3 regions of the Kocuria salina genome follow, and region 3 is predicted to be linked to each of the others. Evidence: riboswitches for the same ligand, from Rfam matches in the RefSeq annotation. Region 3 holds a riboswitch; each other region holds the start of a gene.
What was found. Region 3 has a riboswitch for S-adenosylmethionine ahead of E7Z53_RS03710 (acyl-CoA dehydrogenase family protein). Riboswitches for the same ligand answer to the same signal wherever they lie in the genome.

Region 1 (4,065 bases), 770 kb from region 3:
GAACTGCTGGAAGCCGACCGCCTCGGCGAGCGGGGCCCCGCGCCACTGGGCCGCGCCCACGACCACGGCGCCGCCGAGCACGTCCGAGTGCCCCCCGATGTACTTCGTGGTGGAGTGCACCACGGCGTGCGCGCCGAGCTCGAGGGGGGTCTGCAGGTACGGGGACGCGAAGGTGTTGTCGACGACGAGCAGCGCCCCGGCGTCCCGGGCCAGCTGCGCCCACGCCGCCACGTCGGCGATGCCGAGCAGCGGGTTGGACGGCGTCTCGAGCCACAGCACCTTCGTGGCGCCGGGGCGCACGGCCGCCCGGACGGCGTCGAGGTCCGTGATCTCCACGGGCGTGTGCCCGATGTCCCACGGGGCGAGGACCCGGGTGATCAGCCGGTTGGTGCCGCCGTAGCCGTCGGCGCCGAGCACGATGTGGTCGCCCGGGCGCAGCACGGCGCGCAGCAGGGCGTCCTCTGCCGCGATCCCCGAGGCGAACGCGAACCCCCGCTCGCCGCGCTCCAGGGCCGCGAGCTGCTCCTCGAAGCCGCTGCGGGTGGGGTTGGAGCCGCGGCTGTACTCGTGCCCGGCGCGCAGCACGTTGATCCCGTCCTGGGCGAACGTGGAGGTCTGGTAGATCGGCGGGATGACCGCCCCGGTCAGCGGGTCGGGCTCCTGGCCGGCGTGGACGGCGGTGGTCGTGAAGCCCCGGTGGCGGGTGCGGGTCTCGGTGGGGGACGTCATGGCGGGGCTCACTTCCGGGTGGTCTGGACGGCGGTGACGACGGTGTCGAGGGCCTGGCCGAGGTCGGCCACGAGGTCCTGGGGGGACTCGAGGCCGATCGAGAGCCGGATCGTGGTCTCGGCGATCCCGCCGGCCCGGCGCTGCTCGGGGGTCAGGCGGCAGTGCGTCATGGCCGCCGGGTGGGCCACGAGGCTGCGGGTGTCCCCGATGTTGGCGACCAGCTTGAACAGCCGGAGCGCGTCGATGAACGGGCCCACGGCGCCGTCCGGGGCGGCGAGGTCGAAGGAGAACACGGAGCCGGTCCCGCGCGGGAAGTCCCGGGCCGCGATCCCGGCGCCGGGGTCCCCGGGCACGCCGGGGTGGTGGACGCGGGCGACGGCGGGGTGCCCGGCCAGGAACTCGGCCACCGCCAGCGCCGAGGCCGTGTGGCGGGCCACGCGCAGGTCGAGGGTCTCGGTGCCCTGCAGGATCTGGCTGGCGTTGAACGGGGAGAGCGTGGTGCCGAGGTCGTGCACGTACTTCGCCCGGACCAGGTGCAGGTAGGGGCTGGCGGCGGCGCACTTGTCGACGAGGCTGAGCCCGCCCCAGCGGGCGCGGGCCTGGGTGAACTGCGGCCACTTGTCCGGCCGGGCGGACCAGTCGAAGGTCCCGCCGTCCACGACCGCCCCGGCGAGCGCGTTGCCGTGCCCGCCCAGGAACTTGGTGGCCGAGTGCACCACGATGTCCGCGCCCTTCTCCAGCGGCCGGTACAGGGCCGGGGACGCGAGGGTGTTGTCGACGACGACGGGCACCCCGGCGGTCCGGGCGACGTCGGCGATCCCGGGCAGGTCCGGGAGGGTGGCCAGCGGGTTGCCGATGGACTCGAGCAGGAACGCGCGGGTGTCGGGGCGCACGGCCGCGGCCCACGCCCCCGGGGCGGTGGGGTCCACGAAGGAGACCTCGATGCCGTAGTCCGCGAAGGAGTCGGTGAGCAGGTCCACCGTGCCCCCGTAGAGCTTCTCGGAGGCCACGAGGTGCTTCCCGGCGCCCTGGCCGAGCAGGGCCAGCAGCGCTACGGCCACGGCGGACTGGCCCGAGCCGGTCGCCACGGCGCCCGCGCCGCCCTCGAGGTCGCTGATCCGCTGCTCGAGCACGGCCACCGTGGGGTTGCCGGTGCGCGTGTAGGTGAAGCCTGCCCGGGTCTGGGCGAACATCTGCCGGGCCGCCTCGTAGTCCGGGAACTCGAAGGCCGCGGTCTGGTAGATCGGCACCGTCAGGGTGCGCTGGGTGACCTGGTCGTGGGTGCCGGCGTGGATCTGCCGGGTCGCGAGGTCGTGGTCGGTCACGGGGATGGACATGGCGCTGCTCCTGTGCCTTGCTCTTACCCGCACCGGTCATCCGCGCGGGCCCGGTGGGCACGCCGCGGAAGATGCAGGCCGCTTCCTCATCCGAACCACCCAATGAGCATGGGGTTGGTGCGTGACCAAGTCGGAGCTTGGCGGTCACGTCTCGTGAAGCTGGAACAACACTATGCGCAGAGGTAGTGGGTGTCCCTCCGCGTCGGAAGATGACGACCGTGACGGTTCGTGACGCCGGCCGTGCGCGCCGGGCCCGGCGCGGGGCCGGCGCGTCAGGCCCGGGTGTCGATGTCCTCGAAGATCAGGAACGTCTGGGTGTCCACCACGCCGGGCAGCTGCTGGACGTGCTCGAAGATCACCTGCCGCAGGTGCACGGTGTCCACGGCCCGCACGAGGAGCATGACGTCGAAGTTCCCGCCCACCAGGGCGATGTGGTGCACGGCGGGGATCGCCTGGAGCTGGGCGCACAGCTCCCGCCAGGTGTTCTGCTGGAGCTTGAGCGTCACGTACGCGGAGGCCTGCAGGCCCGCCCGGACCGGGTCGATCACGGTGCTGAAGCGCAGGATCACCCCCTCGTCCCGGAGTCGGTTGATCCGGGCGTAGGCGTGGGCGCGGGAGACGTGCACGGCCGCGGCGATCGCCGTCACGGACTGCCTCGCGTCCCGGGACAGCTCCGCGAGGATCTTCCGGTCGGTCTCGTCCAGCGGCACGGGGGTCGAGGGCACGGCGGGCTCCTTCGGGGCGGGTAGGGCGCGGGGCCCGGAACGTGACGGACGAATGCGTGTGCTCCACGCCACACTAGAACATTTCGTCCACGCGCGGTGCACTGTCCGTCTCAGACTTCTGCATTTTCCCCGCTCTGTGGATACGAACCATGCCCGGTTCCCATACTGGGGAGACAGAGCCGCACCACCTTCCTGCCCTCCCCGGACCGCGGCCGCACCGGGGACCGACCGAGGGGACACCATGAGCCAGACCGTCGAGACCCCCGAGGACCCGATCCTCCGGGCCTCCCAGAGCTTCGGCATCACACCGGAGCAGTACATGCTCCCGGCCCGCGGCGAGATCCGCATGGTCGACCCGAGCGGGCGGCTGCTCGCCCCCGAGGAGCAGGGCACCGGCCCCGGCCACGAGTACCCGCTGCCGGCCCCGGACGTCCTGCTGGGCGCCTACGAGAAGCTGGTGGTCGGGCGGCGGGTCAACGACCAGAACTCCGCGCTGGTCCGCCAGGGCCGGATGGCCGTCTACCCGTCCAGCCACGGCCAGGAGGCCTGCCAGGTGGCGGCCGCCCTGTGCCTCGAGGAGGGCGACTGGCTGTTCCCCACCTACCGGGACACCGTGGCGGTCATGACCAAGGGCGTGGACCCGATGCAGGTCATGGCGATCTTCCGCGGCGAGTGGCACAGCGGCTACGACCCGTACGAGCACCACGTGGGCATCCAGTCGACCCCGCTCACCACCCAGCTGCTGCACGCGGTGGGCGTGGCCCACGCCGCCAAGCTGCGCGGCGAGGACACCGTGGTCCTGGCGATGTGCGGGGACGGCGCCACCAGCGAGGGCGACTTCCACGAGGCCCTGAACTTCGCGGCCGTGTTCAAGCTGCCGGTCGTGTTCTTCGTGCAGAACAACGGCTACGCGATCTCCGTGCCCCTGTCCCAGCAGTCCGCGGCCCCGAGCCTCGCCCACAAGGCGGTCGGCTACGGCATGGCCGGCGAGCGCGTGGACGGCAACGACCTCGTGGCGCTGCTCGCCACCCTGCGGCGCGCCGTGGACCTGGCCCGCTCCGAGTCCGAGCCCCTCCTCGTGGAGGCGCACACCTACCGCATGCAGGCGCACACCAACGCTGACGACGCCACCCGCTACCGGGACGACGCCGAGGTGCAGGAGTGGATCGCCAAGGACCCGGTGACCCGGATGCGCGCCTACCTCGGCGCCGAGGGCGTGCTCGACGACGCGGCGGAGCAGCGCATCGCCGCCGCCGCCGAGGACGTCGCCACGG
Region 2 (4,065 bases), on a different contig from region 3:
CGGGCTGGTGGCGCTCATCGCCCTGGCCTCGAAGGTGCTCGGCCGCCGGGCCGAGCAGGCCCCGCAGGACTGATCCGGCGGAGCCGCGGCCCCGCCGGGGCCACGGGCACAGGACATGCCGCGGTGCGCGGCCGTCACCGGCGCCGGTGACGGTGTCAGAGGCGGTGCTCCGGCGGGATCAGCGGGCGCTCGGCGCGGACCCGCAGCTCCTGGACCGCCCACGAGTTGCCGTCGGGGTCGCTGAAGCCGAAGACGGTGCCGCCGTCCCGCTCGTCGAGCACCGTGATCCCGCTCACCTCCACGCCCCGGGACAGCAGCTCCTCGCGGGCCGCCCGGGCGTCCGCGACCACCAGCTGGAGCCCGCGCAGGGACCCGGGGGCCATCTCCCGGTGGGCGGGGAGGTTGCCCACCACGATCGAGCAGCCGGACCCGGGCGGGGTCAGCTGGGCGATGTCCATCTGCTCGGTGGTGGTGTGGTGGTCGAGGTGGAAGCCGACCTGGTCCCGGTAGAACTCCACGGCCCGGTCGACGTCGCGCACCGGCACCAGCACCACCTCGAGCGTCCAGTCCACGGTCAGGCCCCGCCCTGCGCGGTCCGCCCGCCCAGCAGCTCCTCGAGCCGCTCGTAGCCCTCGGCCACGCCCTTCTCCATGCCGGATCCGACCATCCCGTCGCGGGCCTCCTGGGACGCGTGGACGGTGTGCCCGCGCAGCCGGCACCGGCCGTCGCCCAGGTCCTCGAAATGCAGGTACTCCAGGTCCACGGCGTCGGGCCAGCCCTCGTACTCGAAGGTCTGGACCACGAGCTCGTTCTCGCGCACCGTGTGGAAGACGCCGCGGAAGGCGTACTCCTCGGTGCTGTCCTCGCCGCGCTGGACGAACCGGTAGGCGCCGCCGGGGCGGAACTCGAAGCCGTCGATCCGGGTCCGCAGCCCGCGCGGCCCGATCCACTGCCGGAACAGCTCGGGGTCGGCGTGGGCGCGGAAGACGTCGGCCACGGGGTGGTCGAACTCGCGCTCGAAGTCGATGAAGGGCAGGCCGTCGGGGACGGTCAGGTGCAGGGCGTGTCCCATGGTTCAGTCCTGGGTGTGCTCGCCGCGGTCCGCGGCTCGGGTGTCGAGCACGGCGTCGAGGCGGCGGAACTGCTCCTCCCGGACCAGCCGGTACCGGTCGATCCACGCGGTGAGCGCCTCGAGCCGTGCGGGGTCCAGGTGGACGGGCCGGCGCTGAGCGTCACGGGTGCGCGTGACGAGCTGCGCCTGCTCGAGGACCTGGATGTGCTTCGAGACCGCCTGGAGGGAGATCGCGAAGGGTTCCGCCAGTTCGGTGACCGTGGCCGGGCCGCGGCTGAGCCGGGCGACGATGCGGCGGCGGACCGGGTCGGCCAGGGCCAGGAAGGCCCTGTCGAGCTCGTCGTCGCCGGGATCCACGGTGTTCGTCAACTGATTCCTTGATCAACCTGTTGGTTGTCAAAGACTAGGCCGCCCGCCCCGGCCCGGCAAGACCCGAGACCGGATCGTGACGGCCCCGGACCTGCGCTCCTCATGGGCCTCGCCGCCGGTGCGTCGTCGCGCGTCCGTGTTGCGTCCTGTGACGCCGCGGTCGTCACAGTCGGCGCACCGGCGTCTTCTGGGCGCCCGCACTTGGCAGCGCGGCGGGGCAGCCGCTGGAATGGGTCCTGCATCTATCCAGAGCGGCCGAGAGACCTGGCTCGTCGACGCCGCAGCAACCATCCGCGCCCCCGCCACGGGGTGCGCGGAACGGTGCTCCCGCCAGGACCGATGGAGCTGTCGCAGCCTCCCGGGTCCACTCCGGGACGGCTGCTGCCCTCCCTCGGGGTGACCCTTGGAGGAAGAACGTGACACCACGCCCGACCGCCCGGCCGGCGCCGCCGTCCCTGTCCTACGAGCTCTATCCGCCGCGCAGCGCGGCGAGCGCCGACACGCTGCTGCGGACCATCGAGGAGCTCGAGCCCACCCGTCCCGACCACGTCTCGGTGACGTACAGCGGGGACGAGCAGCGCCGGGACAGCTCGCTCGCCCTGCTCGACCACCTCCTGGCGCGCACGAGCCTGCGGCCCCTGGCCCACCTGACGTGCGTCGGCAGCACCCGGGCCGAGCTGGAGCAGACCGTGGCCGCACTGGTCCGCCGCGGCGTCCGGGGCGTCCTGGCCCTGCGCGGCGACCTCGACCCGGGGGCCGAGCCGGGCGAGCTGCGGCACGCCGGCGAGCTCGTGGAGCTCGTGCGCGAGGTCGAGCAGCGCCACACCGCGGCCCTGGCGGCCGGCCGGCTCGCCGTGGGCGTGGCCGCCTACCCGACCCGGCACCCGGAGTCGCCGTCCTTCCGGCACGACGTCGAGGTGCTGCTGGCCAAGCAGCGCTCCGGGGCGGACTTCGCGATCACGCAGGTCTACTTCCGCCCGCAGCGCTACGAGCGCCTGGTCGCGGCGGCGCGGGCGGCCGGGGTGACGATCCCGATCGTCCCGGGGATCATGCCGGTCACCGACCCGCGGCGGCTCCGGACGCTGTGCCGGCTGGCGGGCCTGGCGCCCCACCCGGGCCTGGCCGCCGCGCTGGAGGACGCGCCCGGTCCTGCCGAGCGGCACCGCGCCGGCGTGGCCTTCGCGGCGCGGCTGGCCCGCGCCGCCCTGGACGCCGGCGCCCCCGGGCTGCACCTCTACACCTTCAACGAGCACCGGGCCGCGCTCGACCTGCTGGAGCACGTGGACCTCCCGCGCGTCCCGCACGTGCCCGTCGCGCTCGAGGACCTCCTGCTCCCCGCCTGAGCACGCGCCCACCCACCGTTCCGCACGACCCCTCGACACCTCTTCAGGAGACCACCATGACCACTGTCCCGTTCCCCGCCGCCACCATCACCGGCTACCCCCGGATCGGCCGCCGCCGCGAGCTTAAGAAGGCCCTGGAGGACTACTGGGCCGGGCGCTCGACCCGCGAGGAGCTCGAGTCGGCGGCCGCCGACCTGCAGCTGGCGACCCACCGCCGGCTCGTGGAGCTGGGCCTCGGCGCCCGGGACTCGTCCCTGCCCGCGGCGTTCCCCCTCTACGACCAGGTCCTGGACACCACCGTGGCCCTCGGGGCGGTGCCGGCCCGCTTCGCCGACCTCGCCGACGCCGAGGGCCGGCTCGGCCTCGACGCGAGCTTCGTGCTGGCCCGCGGCGACGCCGGGCGCGCTCCCCTCGAGCTGACCAAGTGGTTCGACACCAACTACCACTACCTCGTGCCCGAGATCGGCCCGGAGACCCCGCTCCGCGCCACCGCCGACCGGCTCGTGGCCGACGTCCGCCGCGCCGCCGCGCACGGCTTCACCGTCCGCCCGGTCCTCGTGGGCCCGGTGTCCTTCCTCCTCCTCGCCAAGGCCGACGACGACGCCCCCGCGGGCTTCGACCCGCTGCAGCGGCTCCCCGAGCTGCTGCCCGTGTACGCGCGGCTGCTCCAGGAGCTCGCCGCCGCCGGCGCGGACTGGGTGCAGCTGGAGGAGCCGGCCCTCGTGGCGGACCAGGACGTCCCCGGCGAGCAGCTCGCCTCGTCCGTGTGGGACGCCTACACGGGCCTGACCGCCGTGACCGGGCGCCCGCAGCTGTTCGTCACCACGTCCTACGGCTCCCCCGGGCCGCTGCTGCACCCGCTGGCCTGCTCCGGGGTGGAGGCCCTGCACCTCGACCTCGTCAAGGGCGCCGCCCCCACCGCCGAGGAGCTGGAGCTCTTCCGGGGCGAGGACTCCGCCGTGCTCGTGGCCGGCGCCGTGGACGGGCACAACGTGTGGCGGGCCGACCTGGCCGGCCGGCTCGACCAGCTCGCGGAGCTGGCCCGCGGGGGCGCCCAGGTGTCCGTGGCCTCCTCCACGTCCCTGTTCCACGTCCCGCACGACGTGGCCGAGGAGACCCGGCTGGACCCGCAGCTGCGGAGCTGGCTCGCCTTCGCCGACCAGAAGGTCGGCGAGATCGTCACCCTGGCCCGCGGTCTCGCCGCCGGGACGGAGGCGGTCGCGCCGGAGCTGGCCGAGGCCGCCGAGGCCCGCCGCACCCGGCAGGACGCCGCAGGGGTCC
Region 3 (4,065 bases):
GATCACCCCGACCGCGAGCGTGGCGAAGGACGCCACGATACCGCCGAGCTCGGTGGCCATGGGGAAGAACTGGACGTTGAAGACGAGTGCGGCGGCGGTGCCGTAGAGGTAGAAGTCGTACCACTCGATGGTGGTCCCGGCGAAGGCCGAGGCCAGGACGCGCTTCTTGCCGTGGACGATGCTGCTGCGGCCCGGGGCGGCCGTGGTCGTGGTGCTCATGCGTCAGGCTCCTGGGGTTCGGTCGGCGTCGGTCGTGGCATCGGTCGTGGCATCGGTCGCGGCGTCGGTCGTGGCGTCGGTCGTGGCGCCGGTCCTCGCGTCGCCGATGGCGTTCAGGCCCTCCGGCAGGGTGCCGTTGATGAGGTAGTCGCCGAGGGCTCGGGCGCGGAAGGCGATCGGGTTGTGGGTGGCCACGGTCTGGGCGTTGCGCCAGTGCCGGTCCAGGCCCTTGGCCGTGGACGTGGCGGAGGCGCCCACGGTGAGGAACAGGTCCTGGGCCGCGCCGAGCGCCAGCTCCGGCACGGTGACCTGGGCGTGCTCCACGGCGATCTCGGACTCGTGCAGCGCCGCCGGGAGGGCCCCGGTGAAGTCCGGCCGGTCGGCGCCGGCCGCTGCGGCGGCGGCGATCCCGGCGTCCAGGGCGCGGGCGGCGTGCAGGACGGTGGCCTCGGCGGCGAAGGCCTTGGCGGAGATCCGCCCGGTGGCCTCCTGGATCAGCGGGTCGTCGCGGAACGGCAGGCCGAGCCCGGTGTTGAAGGTCCGCCGGCGTCCGGCGATGGTCTCCACCGCGTCCCGCCGGGCCGCCCGGGCGATGCCGGCCAGCACGGCCAGCAGCACGAGCTGGAAGAAGGCGGCCTCGTGGACGGCCTCCGCGCTGCCGGCGGTGCGGTCCAGCACGGCGTCCTCCGGGACGCGCACCCGCTCGAAGACCGCGGTGCCGGTGCCGGTGAGCTTCTGCCCGAAGCCGTCCCAGTCGTCCTCGAGCGTCACGCCCTCGGCGTCCGTGGCGACGACGGCGAAGCGCCGCCCGTCGCGGCCGTCCAGGGCGGCCGAGACGCGGGTGTAGTCGCAGAAGACGGAGCCGGTGGCGTAGAACTTCCGGCCGGTGAGCTCCCAGCCCTCGGGGGTCCGGCTGAGCACGGTGTTCAGGGTGCCCAGCGCGTTGCCGCCCTTCTCCGTGGAGGCGTTGCCCACGGTGGCCCCGGCCAGCACCCGCGGGTACCAGACCTCCTGGAGCTCCCGGGGCAGGAAGCGCAGGGACTCCACGAAGCCGTGGTGGGAGCGGTAGAGGTGGGCGATGTTGGAGTCGGCCTCGGCCAGGTCGACCAGCAGTTGGGTGAAGTCCTCGAGGCTGACCCCGGGGCCGCCGTGGGCCGCCGGGACGCGCAGGGCGCCGAACCCGGCCCGGTCCAGCCGGTCGACCTCCGCGTAGGGCAGCGCGCGCCGGAGGTCCCGGTCCAGGGCGCCGGCGGCGATCTCCGCGAACAGGGGCCGGAAGTGCTCCCGCAGCCCGGCGTAGTCCCCGGGCAGGCCGGCGGGGAGGTCCGTGCCGGCGCGGGGATGGGCGGTGGTCTCCTCGACCGTGCTCGGGGTCATGCGGTGGTCCTCTCGGTCGCACCGAGGATTGCCGGTCGGCCGGTCGCGCCGGGGGCGGGCCCGGTGGCGGCAGCGCCGGAGGCTGACGTCACGGACCGACTGCAGATCCGGGATCTCCATCGGTTCTGGCATTAGCACCCTGACCCCGGAGGAGGGCGGGTTGCTGCGGCGTCGTCGAGCCAGATCTCTCAACCGCTCTGAATGGGGCGCTTGCCATGGCATCAGACCGCCCGGTCCGGGACCAACCGGATGACGGGCGCACGTCATGGAATGTCACGACGGCGTCACAGAAAGTCACGTGCTCCGTAGCGGTGTAGTGGTGTGCCGCAGGAGACCGGGTCAGTAGACCGGCTGGTCCGGGTCGACCTGCGCCACCCAGGCGAGCACCCCACCCTCGAGGTGGCGGACCCGCTCCTCCCGCCCGGCGTAGAAGGACCGCAGCGCGGCGAGCGCGGTCGCGGAGCGGGCCCCGGCCTTGCAGTGCAGCACGAGGTCCGTGCCACGGGCCTCCGGGGGCAGGGCGTCCGCGCCGCGGTCGAGGATCTCCTGCAGCGGGACGGGCACGGCGCCGTCGATGGCCACGAGCTCCCGCTCCCAGTCCTCGCGCACGTCCACCAGGGCGAAGGACGCCTCCCCGCGCTCCCGGCGCTCGAGCAGCCGGGCCAGCTCGGCCGACCCGACGGTCTCGGAGGCGTCCGCGCCGGGCAGCGCGCAGACCGCGGCGGGCTGGGCCACCGCGGTGACCGGGGCGGCGTCGGGATCCGGGGTGAGCCGCATCTCGCGCCAGGTCATCGCGAGCGCGTCGTGCAGCAGCACCCGTCCGAGCAGGGGCTCCCCGGTGCCGGTGACGAGCTTGACGGCCTCGGTGACCATGACCGCGCCGACGGTGGCGGGGAGCATGCCGAAGACCCCGCCCTCGGCGCAGCTGGGCACCTCGCCGTCCGGCGGGGCCTCGGGGTAGAGGTCCCGGTAGGTGGGCCCGTGCCCGGCCCAGAACACGCTGACCTGCCCCTCGAAGCGCAGGATGGAGCCCCACACGCAAGGCGTGCCGGTCAGGGCGGCGGCGTCGCTGACCACGTAGCGGGTCGCGAAGTTGTCGGCGCCGTCCAGGACCAGGTCGTACCGGCCGATGATGTCCACGGCGTTGTCCGCGTCCAGCCGGACGGGGTGGGTGCGGACCTCCACCAGCGGGTTGAGCGCGGTGACGGCCTCGGCGGCGGAGACGGCCTTGGGACGGCCGACGTCGGCGGTCGTGTGCACCACCTGGCGCTGCAGGTTGGAGAGCGCCACCACGTCGTCGTCGACGATTCCGAGGGTCCCGATCCCCGCCGCGGCGAGGTACTGCAGGGCCGGGGACCCGAGCCCCCCGGCGCCGACGACGAGCACGCGGGCGTTCCGCAGCCGCCGCTGGCCGAGGGTCCCGATCCCGGGCAGGGTCAGGTGCCGGGCGTAGCGCTCGAGCTCCTCGCGGGTCAGTTCGGGGCCGGGCTCCACGAGCGGGGGCAGCGGGCTCACGGCCGCTCCCCCACGGGCGCCCAGTCCCCGCGCGGCACGTCCGCCGGGCCGGCTGAGGGGCCGGCGGACGGCCCGGCACCGGCGGCGTCCGTGTCGATCCGCCCGGCCATCGGCGAGGACGCGTGGGCGTGGCGGCGGGCCGGGATGCGCCCGGCACCGGCGGCGAGCCGGCCGGCGAGCACGGCGTGGCGCATGGCGGTGGCCATCGCCACCGGGTCCTGGGCGCGGGTGACGGCGCTGGCCAGCAGCACGGCGTCGCAGCCCAGCTCCATGGCCAGGGCGGCCTCGGAGGCGGTGCCGATCCCGGCGTCGAGCACCACGGGCACGGACGCCCGGGAGGCGATGAGCTCGATGTTGTGCGGGTTGAGGATGCCCAGCCCGGTGCCGATGGGGGCGCCCAGGGGCATCACCGCGGCCGCGCCCAGATCCTCGAGGCGGCGTGCGACGGCCGGGTCGTCGGAGGTGTAGGCGAAGACCTTGAAGCCGCGGGCCACGAGCTGCTCGGTGGCGTCGAGGAGCTCCACGACGTCGGGCAGCAGCGTGTCCTCGTCCGCGATGACCTCGAGCTTGACCCAGTCGGTCTCGAGGGCCTCCCGGCCGAGCTCGGCGGTCAGCAGCGCGTCCCGGGCGGTGTAGCACCCGGCGGTGTTGGGCAGGATCCGGATGTCGTTGCGCTCGAGCAGCGCGAAGAGGGAGTCGCCCTGGCCGGGGGCGTAGCGGCGCAGGGCCACGGTGGTCAGCTCGGTGCCGGAGGCCAGCAGCGCCTGTTCCAGGGTGTGCAGCGAGCTCAGGCCGCCGGTGCCCATGATCAGCCGGGAGCTCAGCTCGATGCCGTCGAGCACGAGGGGGTCGGGGTGCGGGGCGGTCACGTCAGCCTCCCTGGACGGCGGTGATGATCTCGATGGACTGGCCCTCCGCCACGGGGGTCCGCCGCCAGCGGCTGCGGGGCACGAC

Region 1: it holds a riboswitch for S-adenosylmethionine, as region 3 does, so the genes downstream of both, E7Z53_RS00155 (O-acetylhomoserine aminocarboxypropyltransferase/cysteine synthase family protein) here and E7Z53_RS03710 (acyl-CoA dehydrogenase family protein) in region 3, are expected to answer to the same signal.
Region 2: it holds a riboswitch for S-adenosylmethionine, as region 3 does, so the genes downstream of both, E7Z53_RS05155 (methylenetetrahydrofolate reductase) here and E7Z53_RS03710 (acyl-CoA dehydrogenase family protein) in region 3, are expected to answer to the same signal.

What each region holds. Positions count from the first base shown of each region.
Region 1 covers NZ_SSSF01000001.1:26,213-30,277, forward strand. The annotation lists gene E7Z53_RS00150 (cystathionine gamma-synthase) at 1-729, opposite strand, end outside; gene E7Z53_RS00155 (O-acetylhomoserine aminocarboxypropyltransferase/cysteine synthase family protein) at 738-2,066, opposite strand; SAM riboswitch class IV at 2,104-2,225, opposite strand; gene E7Z53_RS19925 (Lrp/AsnC family transcriptional regulator) at 2,339-2,791, opposite strand; gene E7Z53_RS00165 (thiamine pyrophosphate-dependent enzyme) at 3,033-4,065, shown strand, end outside.
Region 2 covers NZ_SSSF01000002.1:226,758-230,822, reverse strand. The annotation lists gene E7Z53_RS05175 (amino acid permease) at 1-73, shown strand, start outside; gene E7Z53_RS05170 (VOC family protein) at 156-572, opposite strand; gene E7Z53_RS05165 (SRPBCC family protein) at 575-1,072, opposite strand; gene E7Z53_RS05160 (ArsR/SmtB family transcription factor) at 1,076-1,429, opposite strand; SAM riboswitch class I at 1,681-1,787, shown strand; gene E7Z53_RS05155 (methylenetetrahydrofolate reductase) at 1,858-2,784, shown strand; gene metE (5-methyltetrahydropteroyltriglutamate--homocysteine S-methyltransferase) at 2,841-4,065, shown strand, end outside.
Region 3 covers NZ_SSSF01000001.1:793,031-797,095, reverse strand. The annotation lists gene E7Z53_RS03715 (MFS transporter) at 1-219, opposite strand, end outside; gene E7Z53_RS03710 (acyl-CoA dehydrogenase family protein) at 223-1,596, opposite strand; SAM riboswitch class I at 1,710-1,804, opposite strand; gene moeB (molybdopterin-synthase adenylyltransferase MoeB) at 1,936-3,111, opposite strand; gene E7Z53_RS03700 (thiazole synthase) at 3,108-3,980, opposite strand; gene thiS (sulfur carrier protein ThiS) at 3,982-4,065, opposite strand, start outside.